Regions from separate parts of the Shewanella violacea DSS12 genome, predicted to be linked through region 1. Evidence: predicted binding sites of a transcription regulator. Region 1 holds the regulator's gene; each other region holds the start of a gene.
What was found. The regulator FliA, encoded in region 1, starts transcription of late flagellar genes. The targets are predictions, from matches to a motif close to CTAAAGNTNNNNNNNNNNNNGCCGATA.
Positions count from the first base shown of each region.

Region 1 (7,358 bases):
GTGAAAGGCAAGATAAGACAGATGCAAAGGGAAATCGCGCAGAAACGTATGATGTCAGAAGTTCCAAATGCCGATGTTATCGTTGTCAATCCAGAGCACTATGCGGTGGCGGTAAAGTATGATGCCATGAAGTCGACGGCTCCTTATGTATTGGCCAAAGGTGTCGATGAGGTTGCTTTTAAAATTAGAGAGATAGCCCGTGAACACGAGATAGCTATTGTTTCGGCCCCACCTTTAGCTCGCGCTATTTATCATACGACTAAAATAGATCAAGAGATCCCTGAGGGATTATTTACTGCCGTGGCTCAGGTTTTAGCTTATGTGTTTCAGTTACGCCAATATCAGCGACATGGAGGCCGAAGACCAACCACCATTCCAGTAAAACAGCCCATACCGGATGATTTGAAATATTAGTTTAAGTCGGTCATGTTCCACTAAATTTTGACGGCCCTTAGTCTTATCCTTTAATAGTGTAAGCGTATTTTTCGATGTAATAGTGTAAATGTGCGTCTTAATATACTATTTTTGATGAAAATTCACTCAGTTAAATCACAAGTCATTCATTTAACGGCAATATAACGGTATAGTGCAAACTTGATAATATTAAGTACCACATTGATAACTTAGTTGTTGGTGATGGGAGTAATTTGCACAACTTGGCTTTAAAATTGCTTGATTAGAGCTAGATGTCAAAAGTTTGGATTTTTTGAATGGATGTTAAAGCAAAACTTGGTCAACTTAAACAAATAAAGCCTTCTAGTTTCAAAGGTATAGGGACTCCTTTATTTGTTCTCGCTGCGTTAGGCATGATTATTTTGCCTATGCCACCATTTCTGCTGGATATTCTGTTCTCATTTAATATTGCCTTGGCTTTAGTCGTATTGCTGGTCGCTATTTATACTGACAGACCATTAGATTTTGCCGCTTTCCCCAGTGTATTACTAATAGCGACTCTACTGCGTCTTGCCCTCAATGTGGCATCGACTCGGGTGGTCTTACTCGAAGGACACAACGGTGGTGATGCTGCCGGTAAAGTGATTGAGTCATTTGGATCGGTTGTGATAGGCGGAAACTATGCCGTTGGCTTAGTAGTATTCTTAATCCTTATCATCATTAACTTCGCCGTTGTTACCAAAGGTGCTGGGCGGATAGCAGAAGTTAGTGCTCGCTTTACCTTAGACGCAATGCCTGGTAAACAGATGGCTATCGATGCCGATTTGAATGCCGGCGTATTGAACCAGGAGCAGGCAAGAGAAAGGCGCGCGGAAGTGACCAAGGAAGCCGATTTTTACGGGGCAATGGACGGTGCATCTAAATTTGTTAAAGGCGATGCGATTGCCGGGATCATGATCATGGTGATCAATATCCTTGGAGGATTCGTTATCGGTATGGTGCAGCATGGTCTGGATTTCTCTACTGCGGTGGAGATCTATACTCTGCTAACCATAGGTGATGGCTTGGTAGCTCAGATCCCAGGCCTTTTACTCTCAATTGCTGCAGCATTGATGGTGACACGTCAGAACGAGTCCGGCGATATGGGCCAGATGATGATGTCTCAGATGCTTGACAACCCTAGGTCAATAGCGATTGCTGCCGGTGTCTTGTTTATCATGGGTATAGTGCCAGGTATGCCACATTTTGCCTTTATTTCTCTGGCATTGGTTGTCGGTTCAGTGGCCTACTTCTTATATAAAAAACGAGAGAAAGAGCATGAGGAATCCCTGGAACTTGCGAAGAAGCCTGCTGTAGATAAGGCTGCAGGTAAACCTAAAGAACTCAGTTGGGATGATGTGCAGCATGTTGATACTATAGGGTTAGAAGTCGGATTTCGACTTATTCCTCTGGTCGATAAAGGTCAGGGCGGAGAGTTACTTGGCAGGATTAAAGGGGTACGTAAGAAGTTATCTCAAGAACTTGGATTTCTGGTGCCTGCTGTGCATATTCGAGATAACTTAGATCTCTCTCCTAATACCTATCGTATCTCCTTGATGGGGGTGGCGTCTGGCGAAGCCGAAATAAGACATGATTGTGAACTGGCCATCAACCCAGGCCAGGTATATGGCAAACTCGATGGCATAGAGACGAAAGATCCCGCTTTTGGTTTAGAAGCAGTTTGGATAGCCCCGGAAATGAGGGAGCATGCGCAAACCTTAGGTTATACCGTGGTGGATGCTGCGACGGTAGTGGCTACTCACTTGAGCCAGCTATTAACCAATAATGCGGCTAAGCTGCTCGGTTATGAAGAAGTACAGCAGCTTATGGATATGTTGGCTAAACATTCTCCTAAGTTAGTCGATGGCTTCATACCCGATGTTATGTCCCTGGGAACCGTTGTTAAAGTCATGCAAAACTTACTTAACGAAGGCGTATCGATTCGCGATCTTAAGACCATAGTACAGACATTGCTTGAATATGGTCCCAAGAGTACAGATACGGAAGTCTTGACCGCTGCCGTACGCATTTCACTGAAACGTATGATAGTGCAGGAGATCAGCGGGCCTGAAACGGAAATACCCGTCATTACTTTGGCGCCAGAGTTGGAACAAATGTTGCATCAGTCAATGCAAGCGACGGGAGGAGAAGGGCCCAACATCGAACCTAGCTTGGCTGAGCGGATGCAAAAGTCTTTAGAAGACGCAGCACAAAGGCAAGAGATGGTGGGGCAACCAGCAATATTATTGACATCGGGTATGTTACGTTCGACTCTCTCTCGATTTGTAAAGCACACGATTCCTAACCTAAGGGTTATTTCCTATCAGGAAGTTCCCGATGAGAAGCAAATTCGAATTGTTTCTGCTGTAGGTCAGTAGAGGGCATATAAGTGAAAATTAAACGTTTCTTAGCAAAAGATATGCGAACGGCATTGGCTCAGGTCAAAGAGACCTTAGGCTCGGATGCCGTGATAATGTCGAACAAAAAGGTCACAGGTGGAATCGAGATCGTCGCTGCCGTGGATTATGATGAGCCGAAACCTAAGGCCTTACAGGCTGAAAGACCTGCATCATCAGCCACTTTTATGGACTTGGCTGAAGAGAGAATTTCTCTGGGTTTAAAGAGACCTATTCGCGCAGAAGCTAAAGTAAAGCCGGCACCTGCGGCAGATTCACTTCAGGCATTGCTAGAGAGACAGCAGAGTCGGGTTGAACGACAAGTCTCTGAGCATTCGAGTGATGAATTGGATATGCCCGAATGGGCAAAAGGTTTGCAGGCTCCTCCGTCACAGGCTAAAGCGTCGCCTATGGAGAGGCAGCATTATTCAAATAAGCCCTCACATGAGGCAAAGGGGAAACCTAGCCCTGAACTTGAGATGATGCGTGAAGAGCTGGCATCTTTGAGAAGCTTGTTAACCCATCAAGTTACGGCTCTGATGAGTGAGCAGAAAAGTCGGGTCGATCCCGTTGGCGCCATGCTAGAGAGCAAGTTACTGGATGCAGAGTTCTCACCTGCTGTGTCAAAGAAACTTTCCGAATTGAGTGAGCATTATACGCCTGCTGATTTGGTCAGAGCATTGCCTCGCAGCCTAGCCAATATGTTGGATAATCAAGGTGATGATATCGTTCGCCAGGGTGGGGTGGTAGCGTTTGTCGGACCGACAGGTGTTGGAAAAACAACAACACTGGCTAAATTAGCCGCCAGATATGCAGCACATCACGGCGCTGAGCATGTCGCTTTAATTACAACGGATCATTATCGCATCGGCGCCTTTGAGCAATTGGCCACCTATGGAAAAATAATGGGATGCCCGGTTAAGCAAGCTCATGACCTTAATGAGTTGGAACAAATACTTTATCAGTTCCGTAATCGCAAGCTAGTATTGATAGATACGGCAGGAATGGGCCAAAGAGACATGCGCCTGTTCCAGCAGCTTGATAATTTAGCAGCAAATAGCAGATTGCCTATTCGCAGTTATCTGGTACTGTCATCAACAGGGCAGAGAAGAGTTTTAGAAGAAGCGGTGACACAATTTAGTCGTATCCCCTTATCAGGTGCGATACTCACTAAATTAGATGAATCAGTTTCCCTAGCCCCAGCTTTGAGTGTTTTGATACAAAGTGGGTTACCATTAAGTTATGTGACTGATGGGCAAAGAGTTCCAGAAGATATGAAAGTGGCCGATACATTCGAGCTAGCAAACAAAGCTCTGTCGGTATTAGATAATAAACCAGCAGTCAGAAATAATGAACGGTCAGATGAAAGGGCCTATGCATTTGAATAAAGCAATGAATCGGGATCAAGCAAGTGGTTTACGTATGATGAATCAACCTTATAACGAAAAAGTAAAAGTAATCGCCGTATCGGGTGGTAAGGGGGGCGTGGGTAAAACCAGTGTTGCCATCAATACCGCAGTTGCGTTAGCTGAAAAAGGTAAACGTGTACTCGTCCTGGATGCCGACTTAGGTCTGGCAAACGTGGATGTCATGCTCGGCATACGCGCAGAACGCAACTTATCCCATGTCTTATCTGGCGAGTCTGAGCTAGACGATATCATAGTGCGTGGACCTAAGGGGATTGGAATCATTCCTGCCACTTCAGGTACCCAAGCTATGGTTGAATTGTCAGCGGCTCAACATGCAGGGCTAATCAGGGCATTCAGCGAGATGCGAACACAGTTCGACATACTCATTGTCGATACCGCTGCCGGTATTTCAGATATGGTATTGAGTTTTTCGAGAGCCTCACAAGATGTATTAGTGGTGGTTTGCGACGAACCTACATCAATTACCGATGCTTATGCATTAATTAAGATACTGAGTAGGCAACATGGGGTCTTTCGTTTTAAAATAGTTGCCAATATGGTGCGAAGTTTACGGGAAGGGATGGAACTCTTTGCTAAGCTTAGTAAAGTTACCGATCGTTTCTTGGATGTTGCATTAGAATTAGTTGCTACCATTCCATTTGATGAAAACTTACGCAAGTCGGTACGCAAGCAGAAATTAATAGTTGAAGCGTATCCAAAGTCTCCGGCAACAATTGCTTATCATGGTTTGGCTAACAAGGTAATTAGTTGGCCTATACCACAGCAACCAGGAGGCCATCTAGAGTTCTTTGTTGAACGTTTAGTACAGCGTACTGAGTATCAAGAGGATAGAGCGAGTGAGTAAAGCCTCTGCGTATACTTGTTTAGATAATAAAGCTTTAATCGTTGAACAATACGCACCGCTTGTGAAAAAAATAGCTCACCATTTACTCGCTCGTTTACCAGCCTCTGTGCAAATCGATGATTTACTACAGGCTGGTATGATGGGGTTATTGGAAGCATCGTCAAAATTTGATGGTAACAAAGGGGCTAAGTTTGAAACATTCGCGGGCATAAGAATTCGCGGATCTATGCTTGATGAGATTCGTCGTGGGGATTGGGTACCTAGATCTGTCCATAGAAACCAGAGACGAGTCGCCCAGGTTATTGATGAGCTTGAGCAGGAGCTTGGTAGAGATGCCAAAGATGCCGAGATAGCCCAAAGATTGGACATGACCTTAAATGAATATCATCATATTTTAAATGATGTTTCGGTAGGGAAAGTAATTGGCATTGAAGATTTAGGTGTATCGGTCGATGTTATTAGTCACGATAACGGGGTTAATGACGATACATTTGAGTCGATTGCAGAAGGTGAGTTTCATTTAGCCTTAGTTGCAGCAATTAAGTTATTGCCAGAAAGAGATGGACTGGTTTTGTCGCTTTATTACGATGAAGCTTTAAATTTAAAAGAAATAGGGGCCATTCTTGAGGTTAGTGAGTCACGGGTTAGCCAGATTTTAAGTCAGGCAATGCTTAGACTAAAAGCTAAACTTAAGCATTGGACAAAAAAATAACGATTACATGAGCAATAATTAAGAGCTCCGCGGAGGAAACTTTGGACAAGAATATGAAGATTCTCGTTGTTGACGATTTCTCGACAATGAGACGTATCATCAAGAACTTGTTAAGAGACTTGGGTTTTAACAACACCCAGGAAGCTGATGACGGTTCGACAGCACTACCTATGTTACAGAAAGGAGATTTTGACTTTGTTGTGACCGACTGGAATATGCCGGGTATGCAAGGCATCGATCTTTTAAAAGCGATTCGTGCCGATGATGAATTGAAAAATATCCCTGTGTTGATGGTAACTGCAGAGGCAAAGAGGGAACAGATTATTGCCGCGGCTCAGGCCGGGGTTAATGGTTATGTTGTCAAACCTTTCACGGCAGCGACATTGAAAGAGAAGTTAGACAAAATCTTCGAACGACTCGGTTAACCAAGGTTGTGATATGCAGGTGAATACTTCAGGGCTAATTTCGTTAGAGCAGGCAAATAAATTGGTAGACTTGCTGACTCAAGGCGAACAATTACTCGCTGACGATTTAATTAGAGACATAGCTGCACCGATTCAAAAGGACCTTTTTGAAGAGGTCGGAAGACTCACTCGTCAGCTTCATAGTGCGATTGTCGATTTTCAAATTGATGATCGCCTGGTTGAGCTAACGAGTACTGAGATTCCGGATGCCAAAGAGCGGTTGACTTATGTCATAGATATGACTGAGCAAGCTGCTAATAAAACCATGGACGCAGTTGAAGAATGTCTTCCCCTGGCCAATGCTCTTTCGGCTAATATTCAATCTGTAAAGCCTGCATGGGATCGACTCATGAGGCGTGAAATTGAGCTCAGCGAATTTAAACCCTTGTGTCACAAGGTTCAACAATTTGTCGAGCGAAGTGAATTAGATTCTATCCGTTTGAAAGAACTGTTAAACCAAATATTACTTGCCCAAGATTTTCAAGATTTGACTGGGCAGATGATAAAAAGGGTTATCGATCTCGTTCGTGAAGTAGAAAATAATTTAGTCTCGATGCTGACGGTATTTGGTGAACAACCCGTCAGTGAAAATCCGACAATCATCGATAGTAGTGTTGAGGCCGAAGGGCCGATCATGAACGCTGAACAACGTGACGATGTCGTCGCAGGTCAAGATGAAGTTGATGATCTGCTGTCGAGTTTGGGTTTTTAATTAGGAGTCATATTAATGTCATTCGATGTTGATGAAGAGATACTGCAAGACTTTTTGATCGAAGCTGGTGAGATTTTAGAGCTTTTGTCTGAACAGTTAGTCACTTTAGAAAATAACCCTGATGATTCGGAGTTGCTTAATGCAATTTTTCGAGGTTTTCACACTGTAAAAGGTGGTGCGGGATTTCTTAGTTTGACTCCAATGGTAGATGTTTGCCATGAAGCTGAAAACACCTTCGATCTGCTGCGAACCGGCAAACGTGATGTATCCGCCGAGTTGATGGATATTATTTTACAGGCAGTTGATGCTATCAACGCCATGTTTGCTCAGACTCAGGCTGGGCAGCAGCAAGAACCTGCCGATGCTAC
Region 1 is NC_014012.1:1,654,074-1,661,431, forward strand. Features, by position in the region: gene flhB (flagellar biosynthesis protein FlhB) at 1-414, shown strand, start outside; gene flhA (flagellar biosynthesis protein FlhA) at 711-2,810, shown strand; gene flhF (flagellar biosynthesis protein FlhF) at 2,822-4,216, shown strand; gene SVI_RS06715 (MinD/ParA family protein) at 4,221-5,102, shown strand; gene SVI_RS06720 (RNA polymerase sigma factor FliA) at 5,095-5,814, shown strand; gene cheY (chemotaxis response regulator CheY) at 5,856-6,239, shown strand; gene SVI_RS06730 (protein phosphatase CheZ) at 6,253-6,990, shown strand; gene SVI_RS06735 (chemotaxis protein CheA) at 7,006-7,358, shown strand, end outside.

Region 2 (7,358 bases), 340 kb from region 1:
TGAGATTGATGATATCTTGCTTATCCATGGCAATTAAGGGACGAAGGATAAGTTGTTCGGTACAGCGGTCGATGACATTGAGGTTAGTCAAAGTTTGGCTAGACACTTGCCCCATAGCTTCACCAGTAACCAGGGCCTGAATCCCCATTTTATTGGCGATTTTAGTGGCCGCACGCATCATCATACGCTTGAGAATAACGCCCATCTGACCGTTATCAATTTTTTCCAGAATTTCAGTCACCACAGGATCGAACGGCACCGAGATAAACTTCACCTTGTGTGACTCACCATACTTCTGCCACAGATGATAAGCCACTTGCTTAACACCTATCTCATGTTGGTCGCCACCTAGGTTGAAGAAACAGTAATGGGTTCTGGAACCACGCTTGATGAACTGATAACTAGAGACACCGGAATCGAAACCACCAGAAATGAGTGAAAGCACATCTTCCTGAGTCGCCATAGGAAAGCCGCCCAGACCAGGAATACGCTTAACAACCAGATAAAGATTCTCTCTGTCGATCTCTAAGTTGATCGTCATATCGGGATTCTTGAGTTTAACGCCCTTAGCCTCGGTGAACTGATTTAAGCCGCCACCCACATAACGTTCAACTTCAATTGACTTGAAATCATGGTTACCCACACGTTTAGCACGAACACAGAATGTCTTACCCGCAAGATCGTCCTTATATAAGGCCAATGTCTGCTGGTAGATATCATCCATCGACTCGAACGTGCTCTCATTGACCTGCAGTATATGGGCAATACCCGGAATGCAGGATAAACGCTCCCCAAATGCATCAATCAGATCGGGTCTATCGCTTGGTACCATCACCATGATTTTATCCCATTCGCGCTTAACCTTGGCAGTCTCATCGACTTTCTTAAGTACGTTACGGATATTGGTTTCAAGCATTTTGGTAAAACGCATTCTTACCGGTTTGCTTTTCATCATGATTTCGGGGAACAATTTTACGATAAATTTCATCAGGATCTTCCGGGGGGGTAAAGCCATTAAATAATATTGGGCGGTATTATACCAGTTCCATTAAGTAAGTGCTCATTCAGCGATCATAAATTTAATGGAATTGGTATTACACCAAGAAGCGAGAGAGATTGCCTATGTTGAATTCACAGTGTTAGTAGACTGCCGAAGAGATAAAAGTAGAGGTAGAAAAGAAAGAGTTAAAGGATGGAATAAATACATGAAAGAAAAAAGGAAGTGCAGCAGCACTTCCTTTTGTTGAACTGCCCCCTTGTTGAACTAGGGCTTTAAATAATAAGTGACTTATTGCCCAACCAGTATCTCATCAGAATACTTAGGTTTTCCTTGCTCGATGGCAATCTCCACCCGACGGTTTCGAGACCGATTACTCGCCGAATCGTTGTCGACTAAAGGAGCTGAATTGGCCATGCCAACCACTTTCATCCTATTTTGTTCGAAGCCTTTCACCTTTATCAGTTCATGGGCGACGGCAACTGCACGCTTACTCGACAAATCCCAGTTAGAGCTATAAAGCTCGTTGCTGATATGCATGTCATCGGTATGACCCGACACTGTCACGATCCCCGGAATATCTCTGAGTAGTTCGCCAACCCGGCGGACCACAGGCTTAAACCTAGGCTGCAAGAAGCCAGAACCGGAAGAAAACGCACCCTTTTCGCGGATCCGAATGATTATCTGTTGCCCGAGAGACTCAATCTCAATCGCCCCATCGACAATCTCTTTATTGAGTTCCATAGCCATCTTTTTCACTTGATCATTGATATTTTCCTGAGCGGCGGCCTGAGCCTTAGACTCCTCCTCAGCCTTAGCCTTAGATTCTGACTCGGCTTTAGATTCAGCCTTAGCTTCGTCTTGCTCTTGCGCCGTCGCCGAGGCTTCACCGCCACGTTGCTCACCACGTTGCTGCTGCACACCACCAGCGCTGTCATCATCACCAGCCTGGTATTCCAGTATAGGTTCTGTCATCTCGTTGGTTTGCTGGTTAATTATTTCGATAGGTGTGGGCTCGGGACGCCCGGGTCTGAACTCAAGAGCAATGACCGAGGTTCCCTTGGGAATGTCTTTGACTTCGACTTTGTTTTGCACCCCGAAGGCATATTTCATCGAGCCTGCAATCTGCTTAAATTTCATCACATCCATCTCAGAGAATGAAAGCAGAAGGATGAAGAAACACATCAGCAGTGACATGAGGTCGGCGAAGGTTGCCAACCACAAAGGTGCTCCCGGTGGAGGACACTCACATTTAGCCTTCTTAGCCATCAGGCTATTCCCCGTCCGTCGTATCTATCTGTCGCTGCTTCTCTGAGAGGTAGTTCTTTAAGAATCCTTCTATCACTCTCGGATTTTGCCCATCCTGAATCGCGAGCACCGCATCCATGATCAGGTTACGATTAAGCATCTCCTCAGCCATGCGCAGTCCCAGCTTACCCGCAATTGGTATCGCAACCATGTTCGCTATCATCGCACCATAGAGGGTAGTTAACAGTGCAACCGCCATCGCTGGACCAATTGACTTAGGGTCATCCATATTCGACAACATACCCACTAGCCCAACCAAGGTGCCGATCATTCCCATGGCAGGGGCGACATCACCGATGGCCGTAAAAATACTAATCCCCATCTTATGACGCTCTTCTGTGAGTGCAATATCCTTCTCCAGCGCGTCTCGTACTACATCGCCGTCGTGTCCATCGACTAACATGTCGACCGCTTTTTGCATGAAGGTATTAGTGATCTCGGCTTCTTCTAAGGCTAGGAAGCCTCCTTTTCGAGCAGCATCGGCCATGGTCACTGATTGCTCGATGAGTTCATCAGGCTTATCAATCTTAAAGATAAATGCCTTAACGCCAATTTTCACTGAGCCCAAAAACTGTTTAAGGTTATATTTCATCATTACAACAAAAAACGTACCGCATATTACAATCAACACAGAAGCGGTATCGATAAAAATACCAACACCACCACTCGTGGCCATCGCCCCTATGATAAATCCAAATGCACCGATAAGTCCGATCAGGGTCGCTAAATCCACAACTGCTCCTCAAATGAAGCTGATTCCAGAGACAAAGCTCAGATCAGCATGAAATTGGTAATAAATGCTCAATATGCGCCAATTTACATCGGCACGATCACAGGTTGAAAATGATGCAATTAGAGTCTAATTGTAACGATTATCAATTGAGCCGTTACGGCAAAATAAAAATACCTTACCTTCCATTATCGGACAGCTTACACGCAAGTTTAGCTTCAAATTCAATTTTTTATAAAAAAACCTCCTGAAACCGCACTATTGCACAAAATTACGGCAGCAAGATTTGACCCTTGCAGCTGCCTGCGATACCTTGTCTCACGCTAATTTCTAGGAGTCCTTGTCGTGGCTAAAAAACCTGAAAATCTCACATTTGAAGAATCCCTTACCGAGCTGGAATCCATAGTTTCCGATCTTGAACAGGGAGATGTGTCACTCGACGATGCCCTAAAACAGTTTGAGCGAGGCATAAAGCTGGTTCGTAACAGTCAAGGGAAGTTGGAACAAGCCCAGCAAAAAGTATCTATATTGATGCAAGAGGATGAAAATGCCTCCCTAACTCCCTTTGCCTCAGAGGGAGAATAAGTGTTAATCGATACGATCACTCGATACCAGCAACGTGTCGATAGCCAGCTAGAAAAGATCATTGATGCTCAGACAATCACAGATCCTAAACTCCTTGCCGCGATTAAGCACGGTGCCTTGCTTGGTGGTAAACGCATACGACCATTCTTGGTTTACGCTATCGGCGATATGCTTAACATCCCACTGAAAAAGCTTGATTCATGTGCCGCAGCAATTGAATGTGTCCATGCATATTCTCTTATCCATGACGATCTTCCGGCCATGGATGATGATGCCCTTCGCCGCGGACAGCCTACGGTTCATGTCGCCTTCGATGAGGCCACGGCGATTTTAGCCGGAGATGCACTGCAAGCCCTAGGGTTTGAGATCATATGTGAGCCCATAGACGGAATAGAGCCTAGTCAAAATTTAGCCATGGTACGTGCCTTGGCCAAGGCTTCAGGCTATTCGGGCATGTGTGGCGGCCAAGCTATGGATTTGAACGCCACGGATAAACAAATAGACTTAGCCACCCTTACCAAACTGCACAAATTAAAAACCGGCGCCCTGATACGTTGCGCCGTCGAACTGCCTATGATTGCGGCGCAAGTTTCCCCTGAAGAACAGACACTTTTGCTGGAATTTGCCGATACCATAGGCTTAGCATTTCAGGTCCAAGACGATGTATTGGATATAATCTCCAGTACTGAGGAACTTGGGAAACCACAAGGTTCTGATTGCGAATCAAACAAAAGCACCTACCCTAGACTACTTGGATTAGCCGGCGCACAGGCCACAGCCAAGAGTTTGATTGAGGATGCTCTATCAGCGCTGACAAAATTGCCATACAATAGTCAGCTAATTGCCGAATTCGCCCGTTACATTATAGAGCGAAGAGTTTAATAAAAGAGACAATGTATCTCGATGAGTTTGGATATTTCCCAATACCCTGTGCTTGCACAGGCTAATACCCCAGATGAGCTAAGACAGCTCCCTCAAACCTTGTTGCCACAATTGGCTGACGAGTTAAGAAGCTTTCTGCTTAAATCTGTGGGTAGATCTAGTGGTCACTTCGCTTCCGGACTTGGTACTGTTGAGCTCACTGTGGCCCTTCATTACGTCTATAATACACCCTTCGATCGTCTGATCTGGGATGTAGGCCACCAGGCTTACCCTCACAAAATCTTGACCGGACGCCGTGACAAAATGCATACCATACGTCAAAAAGGAGGGATTCATCCTTTCCCATGGCGTGAAGAGAGTGAGTACGATACCTTCAGTGTCGGTCACTCGGGTACATCTATCAGTGCAGCACTGGCTATGGCCATTGCCGCAGAAAAAGAGCAAGCCGGACGAAAAGTGGTTTCTGTCATAGGTGATGGTGCCATGACAGGGGGAATGGTATTTGAAGCCATGAACCACGCCGGTGACCTTCACAATGACATGCTAGTTGTGCTTAACGATAACGAGATGTCAATCTCTGAGAATGTAGGCGCACTCAATAATCATTTGGCCCAACTGATGTCTGGCCGACTGTACACCACGATTAGAGAAGGCAGTAAGAAGGTTCTCAAGGGCATGCCTGTCATCAAAGAGATGGCAAAACGCACCGAAGAGCACCTCAAGGGCATGGTTGTTCCCGGCACCATGTTTGAAGAACTCGGCTTCAACTATATCGGCCCTATCGATGGCCACGATGTAGATGCCCTGGTCGAGACCATGCGCAATATGCGTAATCTATCCGGACCACAAATATTGCATATCATGACCAAGAAAGGTCGTGGTTATGAACCTGCAGAAAAAGATCCAATCGGCTGGCACGCCGTGCCTAAGTTCGATCCATCGACGTTCGAGAAGCCTACATCTAAACCCGCTAATCCAACCTTTTCACAGGTATTTGGTAAGTGGCTTTGTGATATATCGGAAAAAGATGACAAGGTACTCGGCATCACACCCGCTATGCGTGAAGGTTCAGGTATGGTGGAATTTTCTCAGCGATTCCCTAAGCAGTATTTCGATGCGGCTATCGCCGAACAACACGCTGTTACTCTCGCAGCAGGCTTTGCCTGTGAGGGACTCAAGCCTGTTGTCGCTATCTACTCGACGTTCCTCCAACGAGGTTACGATCAACTGATACACGATGTTGCATTGCAGAAACTCCCAGTGCTGTTTGCTATAGACCGTGGTGGCATAGTGGGTGCCGATGGCCCTACCCATCAGGGCGCCTTCGATTTGAGCTTTATGCGCGCCATACCAAACATGGTAATAATGGCACCATCCGATGAGAATGAGTGTCGTCAGATGCTCTACACTGGTTACTGCTACAAAGACGGTCCTACCGCAGTGCGTTACCCTAGAGGAAGCGCCACGGGTGAGCCACAAGTGGAAGAGATGACGGCCCTGCCAATCGGTAAAGGGTTAATCAAACGAGAAGGCGCTAAAATAGCCATACTCAACTTCGGTACACTCTTAGATTGTTGCTTGGTAGCCGCCGAATCTCTCGATGCCACAGTCGCCGATATGCGCTTCGTTAAACCTCTAGATATTGAGCTGGTCAAACGGCTTAGCGAAAGCCATGATCTATTGGTAACAGTAGAAGAAAACGCTATCATGGGCGGCGCTGGATCTGGAGTTTTAGAAGAACTACAACGATTGAAACGCCCTATGCCTGTGTTGCAAATAGGCTTACCGGATGAGTTTATTAAGCATGGCGAACAGAAAGAGATCTTAACCGAACTTAAGCTGGACAGTGCGGGAATTCTTGAGCAGATACAAGAATATCTTAAATAAGCTTGATTGATATCTTGAAATCAAAAAAGACTGCAATTGCAGTCTTTTTTGTATATGGATGTACTTATCCCCGGAGGCCATGGAAGGCCTAAGAGGGGATTTTATTTCTAGAGACTAGGAACTAGGGTCTAGTTCCTAGAAACTTCCAACCTTAAGCCTTGGTATCTACAGAACCAGCGCCTTGAGACACCATCACCATAGCAGGACGCAATAGACGGTCATTCAAGATGTAACCTTTCTGCATGACCATCATTACCGTATTCGCCGGAAAATCAGGGCTAGGCTGCATGCCGATAGCCTGGTGATGCTCTGGGTTGAATGTTTCACCCTGTGGATTGACGATCTTAAGACCAAACTTATCCACGGTAGAGATAAAACTCTTAAGTGTCAGCTCAACGCCTTCATAGATAACCTTAGTCTCTTCGGCTTCTGCATCAGTTCCATCAAGCGCACGCTCCATGTTATCGATCACAGGCAGTAGCTCATTGGCGAACTTCTCCAGAGCGAACTTACGTGCCTTCTCAACATCTTGAGCTGCACGGCGACGAATATTAGCTTCAGAAGCCGCGGCGCGAGTCACTGAGTCTAGCTGCTCTTTGATTTTAGCTTGAGACTCGGCGAGTGCCTGCTCTAACTCTTCAATGCGAAAATTGGCTTGGGTCAGCTCATCCACCAAACTGGCTTCATCAGTGCTTGTCACAGCTTCATCGGCAGTAAGGATTTCACCCTCTACTACAGTATCGACTTGTTCTTGTTCTGCTTTACTCGATTCGTTGCTCATTGTTACTCCAGCTAAAATGCTTTGTTTCTGCATGCTCTGGGCATATACTCAATTAACTTGAAAATGCTCGATTCCGCATACACAAGTTGTTTGAACATATTATGGGGATCAAATTACCGGATTCAAGGCCTAGCAGATAATTATGCCTAAAACATTTCAAACTATTGGCCTGATTGGCAAGCCTAATC
Region 2 is NC_014012.1:1,311,528-1,318,885, reverse strand. Features, by position in the region: gene thiI (tRNA uracil 4-sulfurtransferase ThiI) at 1-988, opposite strand, end outside; gene SVI_RS05260 (flagellar motor protein MotB) at 1,289-2,266, opposite strand; gene pomA (flagellar motor protein PomA) at 2,271-3,038, opposite strand; gene xseB (exodeoxyribonuclease VII small subunit) at 3,381-3,620, shown strand; gene ispA ((2E,6E)-farnesyl diphosphate synthase) at 3,621-4,502, shown strand; gene dxs (1-deoxy-D-xylulose-5-phosphate synthase) at 4,524-6,389, shown strand; gene grpE (nucleotide exchange factor GrpE) at 6,541-7,170, opposite strand; gene nadK (NAD(+) kinase) at 7,313-7,358, shown strand, end outside.
Region 2: the regulator FliA is predicted to act here: its motif matches at 3,225-3,251, upstream of pomA (flagellar motor protein PomA).

Region 3 (7,358 bases), 1.0 Mb from region 1:
TTGAATTCATCGTGAAAGTTGAATTTGAGGCTGGGTAACAGACTTACAGAGAATATATGGGTTTTACATTGGGAAATTTACAAAACTAACTGAGAAAATAGGGCAGATATAGATGGGATTACTTGTATACAGAAAAAGTGGTGGAGGGAGAAGGATTCGAACCTTCGAAGGCTGAGCCGTCAGATTTACAGTCTGATCCCTTTGGCCACTCGGGAACCCCTCCACATTTTCTTTTTCTACTAATATCATTCAAGAGTGAGTTATAACCCTGGATAAGATTAGCTTTTACTTGTACTTGTCTAACTATAGGTGAAGCAAAGATGGTGGAGGGAGAAGGATTCGAACCTTCGAAGGCTGAGCCGTCAGATTTACAGTCTGATCCCTTTGGCCACTCGGGAACCCCTCCACATTTTATCTTCTGACTAAAATTGTTCTAGAGTGAGTAATAACCCTAGATAAGATTAGCTTTTACTTGTACTTGTCTAACATAGGTGAAGCAAAGATGGTGGAGGGAGAAGGATTCGAACCTTCGAAGGCTGAGCCGTCAGATTTACAGTCTGATCCCTTTGGCCACTCGGGAACCCCTCCACATTTTATCTTCTGACTAATATTGTTCTAGAGTGAGTAATAACCCTAGATAAGATTAGCTTTTACTTGTACTTGTCTAACATAGGTGAAGCAAAGATGGTGGAGGGAGAAGGATTCGAACCTTCGAAGGCTGAGCCGTCAGATTTACAGTCTGATCCCTTTGGCCACTCGGGAACCCCTCCACATTTTATCTTCTGACTAATATTATTCTTGAGTGAGTAATAACCCTAGATAAGATTAGCTTTTTACATGTCTAAAGTCGGTGAAATAAAGATGGTGGAGGGAGAAGGATTCGAACCTTCGAAGGCTGAGCCGTCAGATTTACAGTCTGATCCCTTTGGCCACTCGGGAACCCCTCCACATTTTATCTTCTGACTAATATTATTCTTGAGTGAGTAATAACCCTAGATAAGATTAGCTTTTTACATGTCTAAAGTCGGTGAAATAAAGATGGTGGAGGGAGAAGGATTCGAACCTTCGAAGGCTGAGCCGTCAGATTTACAGTCTGATCCCTTTGGCCACTCGGGAACCCCTCCAGATATCTTTATTTTCTTTCTTTAGTGCAAATGGTGGAGGGAGAAGGATTCGAACCTTCGAAGGCTGAGCCGTCAGATTTACAGTCTGATCCCTTTGGCCACTCGGGAACCCCTCCTCAATTGCGGCGGCAATAGTAGTCACAAACTCCATCAGAGTAAAGCCTCATTTTAAAAAAAAGCTAAAGTTCTGATTCAAGCGGTCGATTAACTATCAACGAGTTGATTTATTGATGTTTATTTATGCAACCGAGTTCAGTTTTAGTAAATGAGTCACAATTAGGCACTAGGCTTAATCATGCGATAGATAATGGTCGTCGGGGGGAGTTTGCCCTTTTATTGGCCTTATTATCTACAGATGCACGTGATATGGCTCAATTTCAAACTGATCAGCCAGCTAATAATAGTGATAAACGACTGCGAAAAAAGTTTGATATCGCAAATCCTCAGCAGTTAGTTACCGACCTTTCGGTGAATAATTCACCGATTGAGCATAGTCGAGTATTCAGAGAAGGTGGTGCTCGCGCTTTTCAATTGGCCCAGGCTATCCAAGCCGAAGCTTTGGTCACTCGAGGAAGTGAACCTGCTGAGATGTTAGAGGTGCTGATAAATTGTGATCTGTTAACTCGAGAAAAATTCACTAGGTCAAAATCGAACCAAGCTGGTTATGACGATTCAAGGGATCTCGATCCGCCTAATTTTGTTGATATTCTTTCTCAGCAAAGACAGATGAGTCAGATTATAGCTAGGTGTTAATGTGAGCTTCAATATTTTAAGTCATCAGTCGAGTGGACTGTTAATACCATTTTTATGAAGTTTTATGATAAGAGATTACCTTTTATTGTTGAAGTTTGAGGTATCTATCAATGCCTTCATAACATTGACGTATAATACTTGCTTATTATTCATTTTCGAGACCTATGTACCATGAAAAATATTCAGAATGCTCAATCTAGTTTAGTCAACGATACTTGCACTGATTGTGGTAGTTATGCCGATATTGGTGCCGTGATCGATGAACACGACAGACAATTAGTCGTCCACTTCACAGGGCCACAAGCTCAGGCTGAATCAGAATTGTTGACACAGAAAGTTAAAGCCAGATTTGAAGACGTTAATGTAGGGTCAGTGAGCCAGGATTCTGGCATTAGTCTAACGATTAATTTTTCCTTTAGTGCAGAAAAAATGATTTTTCAATTAGAAAATTCATTTTAGTTCTATGGCCATGTTGCTCAAAAGTTATATTGTGTGTAGGCTGATTGAAATAACAAATACTAATAATATTTTCAATAACTTTGATAGATTAGCCATCATCATATGAAGCTTTGAGTAAGTAATCTTGCTTACTTTTTTAGGGACATTCGTGAAGAAGCGTGAGTATCAAGATTTATTAGAGTGCATAGTTAACTCTAAAGAAAAACAAGAGGGTAATTTTCAGAAAACGGCGGAGTTGGCGACTGAGTTATTATGTCAGCAACTCGCTGTCACCTACGTAGGTGTCTGTATGCTCTCTTGTGAAGATAATCAAATTAGCGCGACCGCTAATTATGGTCCCTTGCTGCCTGTTGTGTATTCACGCCCCGCCCCCTTTGATTGTCCTGATTATATCGCTGAACTCAGAAACAAGTGTCTGATAGATATAAATGATGTGGACTCGGACCCTAGAGTCATAGAGATAGCTGATGCGTATTTCAAGCCTAAAGGGATAATGTCATCCCTAGATGTTGCCATAAGAATTAACGGTCATCTCGAAGGTATCTTATATTTAGAAAGAACATCGATAGCCCCTTGGTCCGATAGCGAGATTCATATCGCGACTCATGTGGCCGACCAACTTGCGCTGACTCTGGCGACCCACAATGCCTATGAAAACGATGAGAGATTAACTTTATTACTCAGTGCCGATGAAGAATCCGAGCAGGTGAGTATGTTGATTAACCTGAAATCAGATTTGATCGAATATGTAAACCAAGCCCATGAATGGCTATCCGGTATGCCTAAACGTCAAGTCATTGGACATTCATTCAAACAACTCGATTTTATTAAACAATATCCGCAACAGGCTAAAGGCATCCTAGAACAGGTGTCTATGGGAGCAGTGGCTAAGGGAGAAAGCCTAGTTGTGCGCTCTGATGGCAGGCAATACTGGCTCAGATATTCAGTTAAACAGTTTATCACCGAACGTGGCAATCATTACGCACTGGTTAAAGCCGATGATATATCAGATGAGAAGCAGTACCAGGCAAAATTAGAGCGTTTAGCCTGGCGTTGTGGTTTGACAGGACTCTATAATCGCAGCTATTTCAATAAAGAGTTAGAACACTGTAAATCAGGCCAATTGATCCTCATCGATCTCTGCGGCTTTAAACGTTTCAATGATACCTATGGTCATCAAAACGGTGACGAATTACTGATTGAAATCGCCAGACGTTTGAAGCATTTTGCTAATGTTAATAAAACCGAACACCTCGCTAGAGTGGGGAGTGATGAATTTGCGATAATTATTCCTACGCAAAATCAAGTGGATATGGACTACATCACAGCCAGGTTATACAGTCAGCTGACTCAGCCTGTTCATATAGGCCGTGAACAGATCCAAGCTAAACCGGCTCTGGCTATTGTAGATATTGAGTCTGTTGAAGACAGCTTTGTTCCCTTAGCTTGTGCCGATATCGCTTTGCAATACGCCAAGACAAAGCAAGGCGACAAAATCCAAGTATTTAATAATGCCTTACTCAATACCTTCAAAGAGGATGCGCAGATAGAGCGTGACTTACAAACCGCACTGAGAGGGAGAGAGTTTGAACTCTACTATCAGCCACTTAAAGATCTTAAGACCAGAACATATATAGGTGCAGAGGCATTGATCCGTTGGCACCACCCTAAGAAAGGGGTGCTGTATCCTGGTGCTTTTATCGACATTGCCGAGCAAACAGGCCTGATAAATGCCATTGGAACTTGGGTATTGGAAGCTGCATGTAGGCAACTCAATTTATGGCAACACCATCAAATTGATATTTCTATGCATGTGAATGTTTCCGCTCGCCAGTTCTTTAGCGGTAATCTTTTCGATCAGGTGTGGAACTTAGTGTCGCGCTATCGACTTCAACCCGGCTCGCTGATCCTGGAGATCACAGAGACAGAATTGATGGAAGACATAGATTATGCGACTAATTTATGTACTGAGCTCTCTGAGCTTGGCGTAGGGCTGGCTATCGATGATTTTGGTACTGGTTACAGTTCGATGCGTTATTTGAAACAGTTTCCCATCAGTAAGCTTAAAATTGACCGTTCATTTATTTCCGATCTTACAGTAAGTCGAGAGAGTCGTGAGATTGTGAGCGCCATTATTGCTATGGCTTCGGCGCTCAATATTTCCTTAACTGCCGAGGGGGTAGAGACTAAGGAACAGGAAGATTTCTTATCGGAACATAAGTGCCATCAGGCTCAAGGTTTCCTTTACAGTCCCGCCCTAAGAGAGTCTGAGTTTAGCCAGTTTTTATTCAAATCAAATCACGAGATGATTCACTAACGAGTGATTCAATTTATTGCTTAAAATGTCATATTTTAGCAAGAATCATCTTAATGCTTATAGACAACACTGTTTAAATTTCTTACCACTTCCACACAAACAAGCTTGGTTGCGTTTAGGAAAAATTGCATCGAACTGTTCTCCCTGGGTATATAACCACTCTCCGTCGACACACTTGAAATCAGATAGTTCGTGAATCGCATTTATACCTGCTTCATCTTTATACCAAGCCTGAAATTCAACTTGCCCATGCAAGCCAGTATTCGATACAGAGATTATTTCCAATGATAACCAGTGAGTTTCCGGGCTTTGGGCTAGTGTGCTGGCCGTGAGACCAAGTAAATATTTCGGATGATGAGTGGCTATCAAATAGTCATATAACTTAAGTACGAAGCCTGTGTATCGGCTGCGCATTAACTGCTCAGGACTGTCTGCCTTTTGGGAGTTAGTATGCAATCTCCCACAACAGTTTTGATACAAAAGTGCTGTGTTTTGCGGGCTATTACCACAAGGACAGATAATATTAAGGTTGTTAGTCATGGAGCTCGGACGTTAGAGGAGAAAAGTGACGACCATAATACAATTCTGGGGTGGGTTTTGCATTATAGTAAAATGGTGTGTCTGAACGATTATTGGTGTCGACGGTAAGATACCATTTTCCATTGGCATTCTTTCTGGAAACATTGACAAATTTCCCAGCAAATTCACTGATGGGTTCTTCGGCATCTTCAGCTGGATGAAAGCGGATCAGGTAGTAGCCGATATCTGTCGCATTATTGTTCTCCATTTGTCGCTCAATGACTCTAAAGTCGACCTCTATACGGGCTTGCTTGTGTTTAATCTTAACAAAAAACTTCTTATAAAGGGCTATGATGTTTTCTCGTCCCATAGTGATGCCCTTACTTTGGTTTTCAGGGACATAGCAAGCATCCTCGGCATAGATATTCTCAACTATTCCTGCATCTAATTGGTTAAATGCCTGTGAAAACTGGCGATATAATTGATTAATGGCTCTATTGTCTTCCGATTGTGCCATCGCTGGCTGTATCGTGCACAGAAAAGAGACAAGACTCACTAAGAGAACTTTTATTAATGACATTAAATTTTTTCAAATCTACAATTACTGATGTCACTATAATAGATGACCTTGATTATCTAAAGTTTTAGTTCTTAACAAAGTGTGTCCAGTGGATAAGGTGCTGTAGTGGAGAGTGTTGTACATATAAGAAGGGCGCTTTGAAATAGCGCCCTTAAAAGGTCATAATGTTAAGCTAATAGGCTTAAGCGATTAATCGCTAAAGGTAAAATAAAGGTCACCATCCACATTGGCGCTTTGCTTGAGTGTTTTGCTCATTTAACCAAACTTGTAACGGAGCGAAGTAATCGAGCACGGCGCTAGCATCCATCTCAGGGCTACCAGTGACCACTTTTAATGCATCAGGCCATGGACGGCTCAGTCCCATTTCTAACATGGTATTGAGTTTACTGCCTGCTGCTTTATTGCCATAAATACTACATCTATGAACTGGCCCTGTATCACCGGCAGTCTCACACAGGGACTTGTGGAATTGGAACTGTAAAATGTGGGCTAAGAAATAACGCGTATAAGGGACATTTCCTGGTACATGGTATTTAGCACCAGGGTCAAAATCAGCTTCACTTCTCTCGATGGGGGCCTTCACTCCCTGATATTTCTCTCTTAGATCCCACCAGGCTTGGTTGTACTGATCCGGGGTGATTTCACCACTGAACACTTTCCAGCGCCACTGATCGATCATCAAGCCGAAGGGCATAAAGGCAACTTTATCTAATGCTTGCTTGAGTAATAGGCCGATATCTTTCGATGCATCAGGGACTTCATCGAGTAAACCTATCTGTTTCAGGTAACTTGGGGTGATAGATAATGCAATCGTGTCACCTATAGCCTCATGAAAGCCATCATTAGCACTATTTTTGAAGATAAATGGCTGGTTTTTATAGGCACGTTGGTAATAGTTGTGACCTAACTCATGATGGATAACGGTAAAATCTTCAGCCGTTTTCTGAATACACATCTTGATCCGTATATCATCCAGGTTATCCAGATCCCAGGCAGATGCATGACACACTACATCGCGATCTTTAGGTTGGACGAACAAAGATCGCTCCCAGAATGAATCTGGTAGCTCATCGAAACCCAGTGAGCTGAAGAAGCTTTCGGCTTGTTTAACCATTTTGACTTCATCATAGTCATGCTCGGCAAGAAGCTGAGTCAAGTCATAACCCGGATCTGCATCTTGAGGTGAGACTTTATCATAGACATTGCCCCAACTCTGCGCCCACATGTTACCCAGTAAATGAGCCGGAATCGGCCCATTGGCCGGTACGACTTCATCGCCATACTCTTCATTGAGTTCGCCGCGGACATAACAGTGTAATGAATCATATAGAGGCTTAACTTGACCCCATAGCCTGTCCAGTTCATTGGAGAATTCATCGGGTTTCATGTCATATTGACTGCGCCATAATACAGACAAATCGGCGTAGCCCAGATCTTTAGCGCCTTCATTGGCTAATTCAACTTCACGCTGAAACAGAGGACGCATAGGTTTAGCTATTTCACGCCAACCTTGCCACACTTCGAGTAATAATTTAGGGTCACTGGATTCAGCCATGATTGCTGACAGCTCGGGTTGAGTTAAACAGCGACCGTCATCGAAACAATA
Region 3 is NC_014012.1:2,662,365-2,669,722, reverse strand. Features, by position in the region: tRNA gene SVI_RS11030 (tRNA-Tyr) at 139-223, opposite strand; tRNA gene SVI_RS11025 (tRNA-Tyr) at 322-406, opposite strand; tRNA gene SVI_RS11020 (tRNA-Tyr) at 504-588, opposite strand; tRNA gene SVI_RS11015 (tRNA-Tyr) at 686-770, opposite strand; tRNA gene SVI_RS11010 (tRNA-Tyr) at 863-947, opposite strand; tRNA gene SVI_RS11005 (tRNA-Tyr) at 1,040-1,124, opposite strand; tRNA gene SVI_RS11000 (tRNA-Tyr) at 1,156-1,240, opposite strand; gene SVI_RS10995 (VC2046/SO_2500 family protein) at 1,365-1,877, shown strand; gene SVI_RS10990 (DUF406 family protein) at 2,049-2,336, shown strand; gene SVI_RS10985 (sensor domain-containing phosphodiesterase) at 2,485-4,653, shown strand; gene SVI_RS10980 (YchJ family protein) at 4,711-5,193, opposite strand; gene SVI_RS10975 (YybH family protein) at 5,186-5,752, opposite strand; gene SVI_RS10970 (M2 family metallopeptidase) at 5,967-7,358, opposite strand, start outside.
Region 3: the regulator FliA is predicted to act here: its motif matches at 1,304-1,330, upstream of SVI_RS10995 (VC2046/SO_2500 family protein).

Region 4 (7,358 bases), 740 kb from region 1:
GGCCTGAAGATGTACCTTCTGACCGGGCATAAATTGACTAAGCTGACTCTTCACCTCATAGAAATGCTGCGCCACCTGAACCTGATAATGACAAATATTACCCAGGAAGCGACGCTCTATGATCACCCCGAGACCTTGCTCATCGGCGGAGATCTCGAGCTGCTGAGGCCTGATAAGGATCTCACCTCGATAACTTACCGGATGGGATAGCCGCGTGGTACTTGTGAGTAAACCAATAGGTGTATCGACGACAAAATCGTCTTTAACCCATGCGGGAATATAATTACCTCGGCCTAAAAAGTCTGCGACATACCTGTCCTTGGGTGAGGTATACAAGTCTTCAGCAGTGCCATACTGGACGATATAGCCATCCTTGAATAGCGCTAGCTTATCGGCGAACACGAAGGCTTCGTCTTTACTGTGGGTCACAAACACGGCACTGACATTTCTTTGTTTGAGAATATTGCGGATCTCTAACATCATCTCGCCCCGTACTTTGGCGTCAATATTCGAGAACGGCTCATCTAGCAATAATAACTCAGGTTTGTAAGCTAAGGCTCTGGCGATAGATACTCTCTGTTGCTGACCACCAGAGAGCTCATGGGGATAACGCTTAGCCAATCCTTCGAGCTTGACCAGTTCTAACATCTCATCCAGCCTGGCTAATCGTTCAACCTTATCTAAACCTTTAACCCCGAACAGAATATTATCGGCGACGTCCAGATGTGGAAACAGGGCATAATCCTGAAAGATCATCCCCACGCCCCTCTGTTCACTCGGGGTAAACACCTGAGGTCCGGTCAAGGTCTCACCATTAATGCTAATTTCACCTTGGCTCACGGCTTGTAACCCAGCGATAGCCCTAAGCAAGGTCGTCTTACCACAACCACTGGGGCCCAGAAGCGCAACTATCTCACCTTTTTCTAAGTTTAAATCTAACCCTTTCAATACCTGCTGACCTTGATAGTCGCTGTGCACGCCTCGAATACTTAATGTGGACATCTTTTCTTTGCTCCAGCAGATAATAAACTCATCAATCCCAAAAGGAATAACGCTTAGAATAATCGTTAGTTTTCTTGCTCTAAAGAGCGATTTAAATAAATAAGTGGCACTAGACCAACCAGCACAATCACAATAGCAGCGAGTGCACCTTGCTCTAGTTGCTCGTCGGAGACGAACTGAAACACATAGGTCGCTAAGTTTTCAAAACCCACAGGACGGAGTAATAAAGCCGCGGGTAACTCCTTCATACACTCGATAAACACCAGCAATAACCCAGCGAAGATGCCCTTCCTCAGTAATGGCATATGTACTCGCCACAGCAAGGCTTTAGGCTTAAGCCCCATAGTGATAGCTGCCATATCCAGTGAAGGTGATATTCGCTTGTAGCTATTCTCAACACTGCCGATGGCGATGGCCGAGAAACGAATGCAGAAGGCAAAAATAATAATAAACACACTACCGGTAAATACTAATCCCGGCCCTGCTTGGCCAAAATATTCATAGAGGTCATTGACGGCGAAATCCAGCATGGTGAATGGCACTAAGATACCGATAGCCAGCACAGTACCGGGAAGTGCATAACCCGTAGAGGCGAGCCGAGAAGGCAAGATATCTGAGGCTCTAGGACTGATTCTTCGAATAAATATCAAGAGTACGCCGATAAATACCGCGATAACGCTGACAATTGCAGCGATATACAGACTATTGAAGCTGTACTGCCAAAATGCTGCATTCCAACTTTCATCGAAATAATCCCAGGAATATTGCAATAGAATAGCGAAGGGCAGCAGGAATGAGAATAATAATAACAGACTACAATAAGCCGTAGCCAAGCCAGCATTTATTCCCGTAAGCTTAGATACTGAACTTTCATTGGGGCCAGATTGCTTCTGAAATAACTGCTGCTTTCTGCGGGCAAATCGCTCGAAGCCTATCATGGAAAATACCACTAATAGCATGATAGCAGACAGCTTTGCCGCTGCCGATAAGCTGCCATAGCCAAGCCAGGTATCGTAAACCGCCGTCGTTAGCGTAGGCACGGCAAAATAACTCACAGTAGCAAAATCAGCCGCTGTCTCCATCGCCACCAAAGATGCACCCACCGCCAAGGCTGGCCTTGCCATAGGTAGACTCAGACGCCAAAAGCTCTGCCAGGGGCCACACCCCATGACTCTTGAAGCATGTTGCAGACTGGATGATTGCTCCATAAAGGCCGTTCTGGCGAGGAGATAAATATAGGGAAATAATACCAGGGCGAGCACCACTGAAGCGCCCCCTAAGCTTCTTACCTCGGGAAAGTAATAATCACCTGGGGCTTGCCAGTCAAACCAGAGACGCAGCATCTTTTGCACGGGTCCCGCATAATCCAATAAATCAGTATAGACATAGGCCACTACATAAGCTGGCATAGCTAAGGGCAGCAGCAATGCCCACTGAAACATTTTCCGCCCGGGGAATTGACACTTAGCCACCAGCCAAGCGGCAGGCGTAGCTATGAGCAAAGCAAAGATACAGACACCCAGCATAAGTAAAATGGTGTTGGCGATATAAGTAGGCAGAACCGTATTAAAAAGATGGCCAAACACATCCTCATCGGGAACGAAGGCCTGAGCTATGATAGCCAGCAGTGGCAGTATGATTATCGCCGCGATGAGATAGCCGGCGAGAGACCAAGTTCTGGATAAACCTAAAATCATTGATGAGTCCACTTAAATAGGGTTGGTATTATCCCCGACAAACCTAAATCTAAGCTTAAATGAGAGAGATTGGTATTACTAAAAATTGTAGCCATTCCTCAAAACAAAAATAGCCTTCAATTGAAGGCTATTTCATATTCGAGCTTATTTGTTATAGATCGAACTTAACTTCATCCAATAATCTAACTGCCGCATTGTGGTACTCGGCAAGCTTAAATATTGGCAGGTCATCGGCCTTAAACTCGCCCCATGAAGCCACTAAGTCAGACGGCTTAACATCGGCTTTCACCGGATACTCCATATTGATCTCGGCGTAGTCCTTCTGAGCCGCTGTACCCGACAGATACTCCATCAATTTGATCGCATTATCTTGATGCTTGGAATACTTAGCCAGCGCCATGCCAGAGACATTGATATGTGAACCGCGATTAGCTTGATTGGGGAAGTTAATCTCTACCGCTTCCGCCCAAGGCACCTGCTTAGGGTCCTGAAGCATCTTGCCTAGATAATAACTATTGCCTATGGCGATATCACACATGCCCTCTTTTACCGCTTTAACTTGACCACGGTCATTACCTTGAGGTTTACGTGCTAGATTTGCCTTCCATCCTTCGAGCCAAGTCTTAGTTTCTGCTTCACCATGGTGAGCAATCATAGAAGCCACAAGCGAGATATTGTAAGGGTGCTTACCACTACGAGTACAAATTTTTCCTTTGTACTTAGGATCGGCAAGATCTTCATAATCTATGTCTAACTTACCCATTCTATCTTTCGATGAGTAAATATTACGGACTCTCATGGTCAAGGCGTACCAAGTGTCTTCGGGAGAGCGATACTTAGCAGGAATGTTTGTCTTCAGCAGCTCACTATCCACTGGGATAACCAGATTTTTGTCCACTAGTTCCATCAAACGAGAGAAATCAGAAGTCAGCACGATATCGGCAGGAGATAAACGGCCTTCACGCATCATGCGTTCAGCGATCCCTTTCTTGGAGAAAACCACATCCACCTCGATGCCGGTTTCTTTGGTGAATTTAGCTAAGATAGGCTCAACCAGAAATGCCTGACGGTATGAGTATACGGTCAAATTCTCAGCCGCGTTCGCTACTGAAGCGAAACAAACCAAGCCTAAAATGGCCATACTTCTTGCTATTTTCATCTAAAAATCTCCCTCTGCTACACCTAAGTGCACAATAGTTTAATGATAATTATTATCAATTGCAGTGAGGATAATGAATCCTGCTGATTTCAGCAAGTCATATAGATGTTAATGTGTCTTAAATGAGATGTTTATCAATTTATTATGCTGTTATTAAAATCAACTTAAACCAAGATGAATGGTGACAGGGAAATACGATAAACCCAGAGAGTTCTGGGTTAAACCTGTGAGAAGTTGAAGGTTGGCCGCGAAAGTATTACTTAGGTCGAGTCGCCTGCATCGCCGGGAGACGGTCAAACTCTGATAACCAGAGGGCTAAAGCTGGCGCCACTTTTCTCCATTCGAGCTCACCATGTCTGAAATCTATATACTCTAATAAACATGCCAGACAGATCTGCTGAATGCTTAGATCTCGACTCATGGCTAAACCTGTCTGCTCAATATGTTGCAGGCCTCTAAGTAATGCTTGTTCGAAACGCCCAGTCCAAAATGGCGAGCGCTTGCCCTCCTCTTGCCTCATCTGCTCTTGTCTCAAGGCGTCGGCACTATCTAGCAGGCCTTTAATCAAGGAGAAATGACTCTCACCAATCCAGTTATGTTCTCGGATACCGAACAATTGGCCTTCGCCAAATTCACAGTCCAAATAACGTAAGATGACCTCGCTATCGAATAGAGAGGAACCATCGTTAAGCTGTAAACAAGGGACCTTTCCCAAAGGATTGACCTCGAGTAAGTCTTCGCCATTATCCAGTGGATTGGTGATGACTTCATCAATGCCTGTGATGCCTAAGTGTCGAATAACCAGCCTCACGCAACGAGAATAAGGTGAAGCGTCTGAATAGAAGAGTTTCATTCGGTATCCATTTTGATTATAGCCTTCGAAGATATCAATCAGGTGATGTGGACTGGCCTATCACCAATATTTCTCTACCGTTATCTGTCCAGGCGCACGTCGCAGATTTTTTGCCAAGCCCAGATGAAGCAAGATTTTATTGGTATCAGCTATCATCTCAGGATTACCGCAAAGCATGACTTGTGAATCCTGAGGTGTGATATCAATTCCGACTAATTCCTGTATCTCTCCAGTTTGAATCCCAGTGGAAATACGAGTCTGTATCGCATCGGGAAAGTCTTCCCGGGTAACAGAAAATACCAGTTTGAATTGAGTAGGATAAGCTTGCTCAAGGCGTAACAGCTGCTCTTTGTACGCCAGATCTTCCGCCAACCTTACTCCATAAACCAAGACAACAGTTTCAAACCTATTCCAAGGCTCATGGGTTTCCAGCATAGAGATGAAGGGACCCACAGCCGTACCGGTTGCTAATAACCACAAGTGCTTACCTGAAAAAGAGGCTTTAGGGATCTCCTCCAAGGTCATAAAACCTGAGGCTTTAGGGGAGACATCTAGCTTATCACCCACCTTGAGTTGCTGCAGATTAGGGGAAAGCTGGCCATCTTCCACCGATACAGCCAATACCTCAATGATGTCTCCACCTGGCGGGTTTACAATTGAATAGGCTCTGGCCACGCGCTTATCATCTATGACCTGGCTAAGTTTAATAAATTGACCTGGGATAAAAGGCTGAATATCAGCTTTTATCTGCAATGAAAATAGTTTGTCATTCCAATCGACGCGCCCTACTACTTCACCTTCAATCCACATGCATAGCTCCAGCTACAAATTCAACTAATCAATTGTTAGCATAAAGCTTAACGCTTATCTATAGATTAAACATAATACCAATCGGGTTAAATCATAGAGTGAATCCACCAAGCACAAACATTAGTGCTTAAGCGTCTTCAGTTTCATCATCAAGCTGATAAAAACTGTCTCTAAACTCCGCTAGTCCTTCTTGGACTAATGAATAGGTATTATCTACGCCATCGGCAATCCCCCCTTCAAGCACCTTAAGATTATCTAAGATCTCTCTGGCCTCACCAAATCCCTTATCGATAGCGCCACCTATGATCTCCATAAAGGAGTCGAGCTGCTCATCAAATTCCATATTAGAATTTTGTCCCTGATGTAGGCTGAAGAACTGAGTCGCAAAACTGACAATTCTTTCTGCCGTGGCTTCAGGTGAGGTATCGACACCAGAGTCATAAATTCTCTGGGTCGCATTGGGTCCCATACTAGGAGCCAACTCTTCATTTATGGCTTCGATAGCCGCTCGGAACAGTAATTTCATAGGTTCATCACTGGACCTAAGATTAACCTCCTGTTGAGCGGTAATAATGGCCATATTCATAAACTGTTTACTGGCCGCATATGCCGAGTTATTGCTGGCGACTCCAGATACAGGTTTACCTTGCTCCTCTGATTTATTGCTCGCAACGTCAGAGACGTTTTTACCATGATGTTCTGTCGGATCAGATTTATCGCGGGCGACTCGCGACACCTCTGTTCCATGGGGGTGGATTTCCATAACTGCCTCTCAAGATGATAACTCTACCTAACCATTATCGGCTAATTTTCAACCAGCTTTAGCATTAATCCATCCGATTACTGATTTATTGCTACAAACTTCGCTTATGCAACTGAAAAACATCAATAAACAACACCATGATAAGATTTACAATCGTCATTTCAGCCTAGAGATTGATCTTATCCAGGTCTCAATGCTGCCCCACTAGAAATGAGGCTGGACCACTAGCCTATAAACTGAAAGTTAACGACTCGGCCAATGACTCGCTAACTTAAGTCAAACTAACCTAGGTGCTCTGCTGACAATAAGTCAGTTCCTGAGTATTTCTATTAGTGTAATTGAGTGAAACTTGGGCTATAGGCAGATATAACTGCGACAGTTAATGCTATCGAGTCACTATGAGCTTGATCAATACAGTTTAAGAGAACTTAATTTATAGGAATGGAATAGAGTCGAAATTTGAAGGATTTCATGGAAATGCAGAGTATTTACAGGGATGTTATAAGTGTCATTACTCTATTTTACGATTAATATACTAATCTATGCTGGATATTTATCGGTTCTTATTGCAGAATCCCGCTTTGCTAAAATGTTCGGCAAGAGAAAACCACAGGGACAGTAAAGTTGAACTCAGGATATGTGAGCCAAAAACCATCAACCAAGAAACGTGCACTAAATTGCAATAACTGTGATCGTTTGACCATGATTGAAGGTGAGTCAGTATGTTTTCGTCAGGGAGAAATTATCAGTCTGAGTCTATTCGACCCATTAACCGAAGCCAATCAAAACCTACCTCATATCGCTTGCGATGGCTGGAAAGCGGGTTAAACAGTCACACTCCCCAACAATCAGAGTCCAAAATAAAAAACAAAATCAATTACTCTGTCTCACCACTCCCACATAATCATAGCTATACATTTTTTGTATAATAAACCATAAACTTAGGTGTTGGTGTTCAATTTCGCAAGACTCAGACCACGGGTCGTGACTCTCATTCCTGATGTAAGCTCAAGATAGAGACTCGCTAATTCATCTTGCTCCAGACCACGCTTCTTAAGCGTCGCCATTATCGCT
Region 4 is NC_014012.1:910,250-917,607, reverse strand. Features, by position in the region: gene SVI_RS03685 (ABC transporter ATP-binding protein) at 1-1,002, opposite strand, end outside; gene SVI_RS03680 (ABC transporter permease) at 1,068-2,699, opposite strand; gene SVI_RS03675 (Fe(3+) ABC transporter substrate-binding protein) at 2,851-3,858, opposite strand; gene SVI_RS03670 (glutathione S-transferase) at 4,115-4,711, opposite strand; gene SVI_RS03665 (ferredoxin--NADP reductase) at 4,772-5,521, opposite strand; gene SVI_RS03660 (DUF5610 domain-containing protein) at 5,649-6,284, opposite strand; gene SVI_RS03655 (hypothetical protein) at 6,909-7,112, shown strand; gene SVI_RS03650 (hypothetical protein) at 7,226-7,358, opposite strand, start outside.
Region 4: the regulator FliA is predicted to act here: its motif matches at 6,320-6,346, upstream of SVI_RS03660 (DUF5610 domain-containing protein).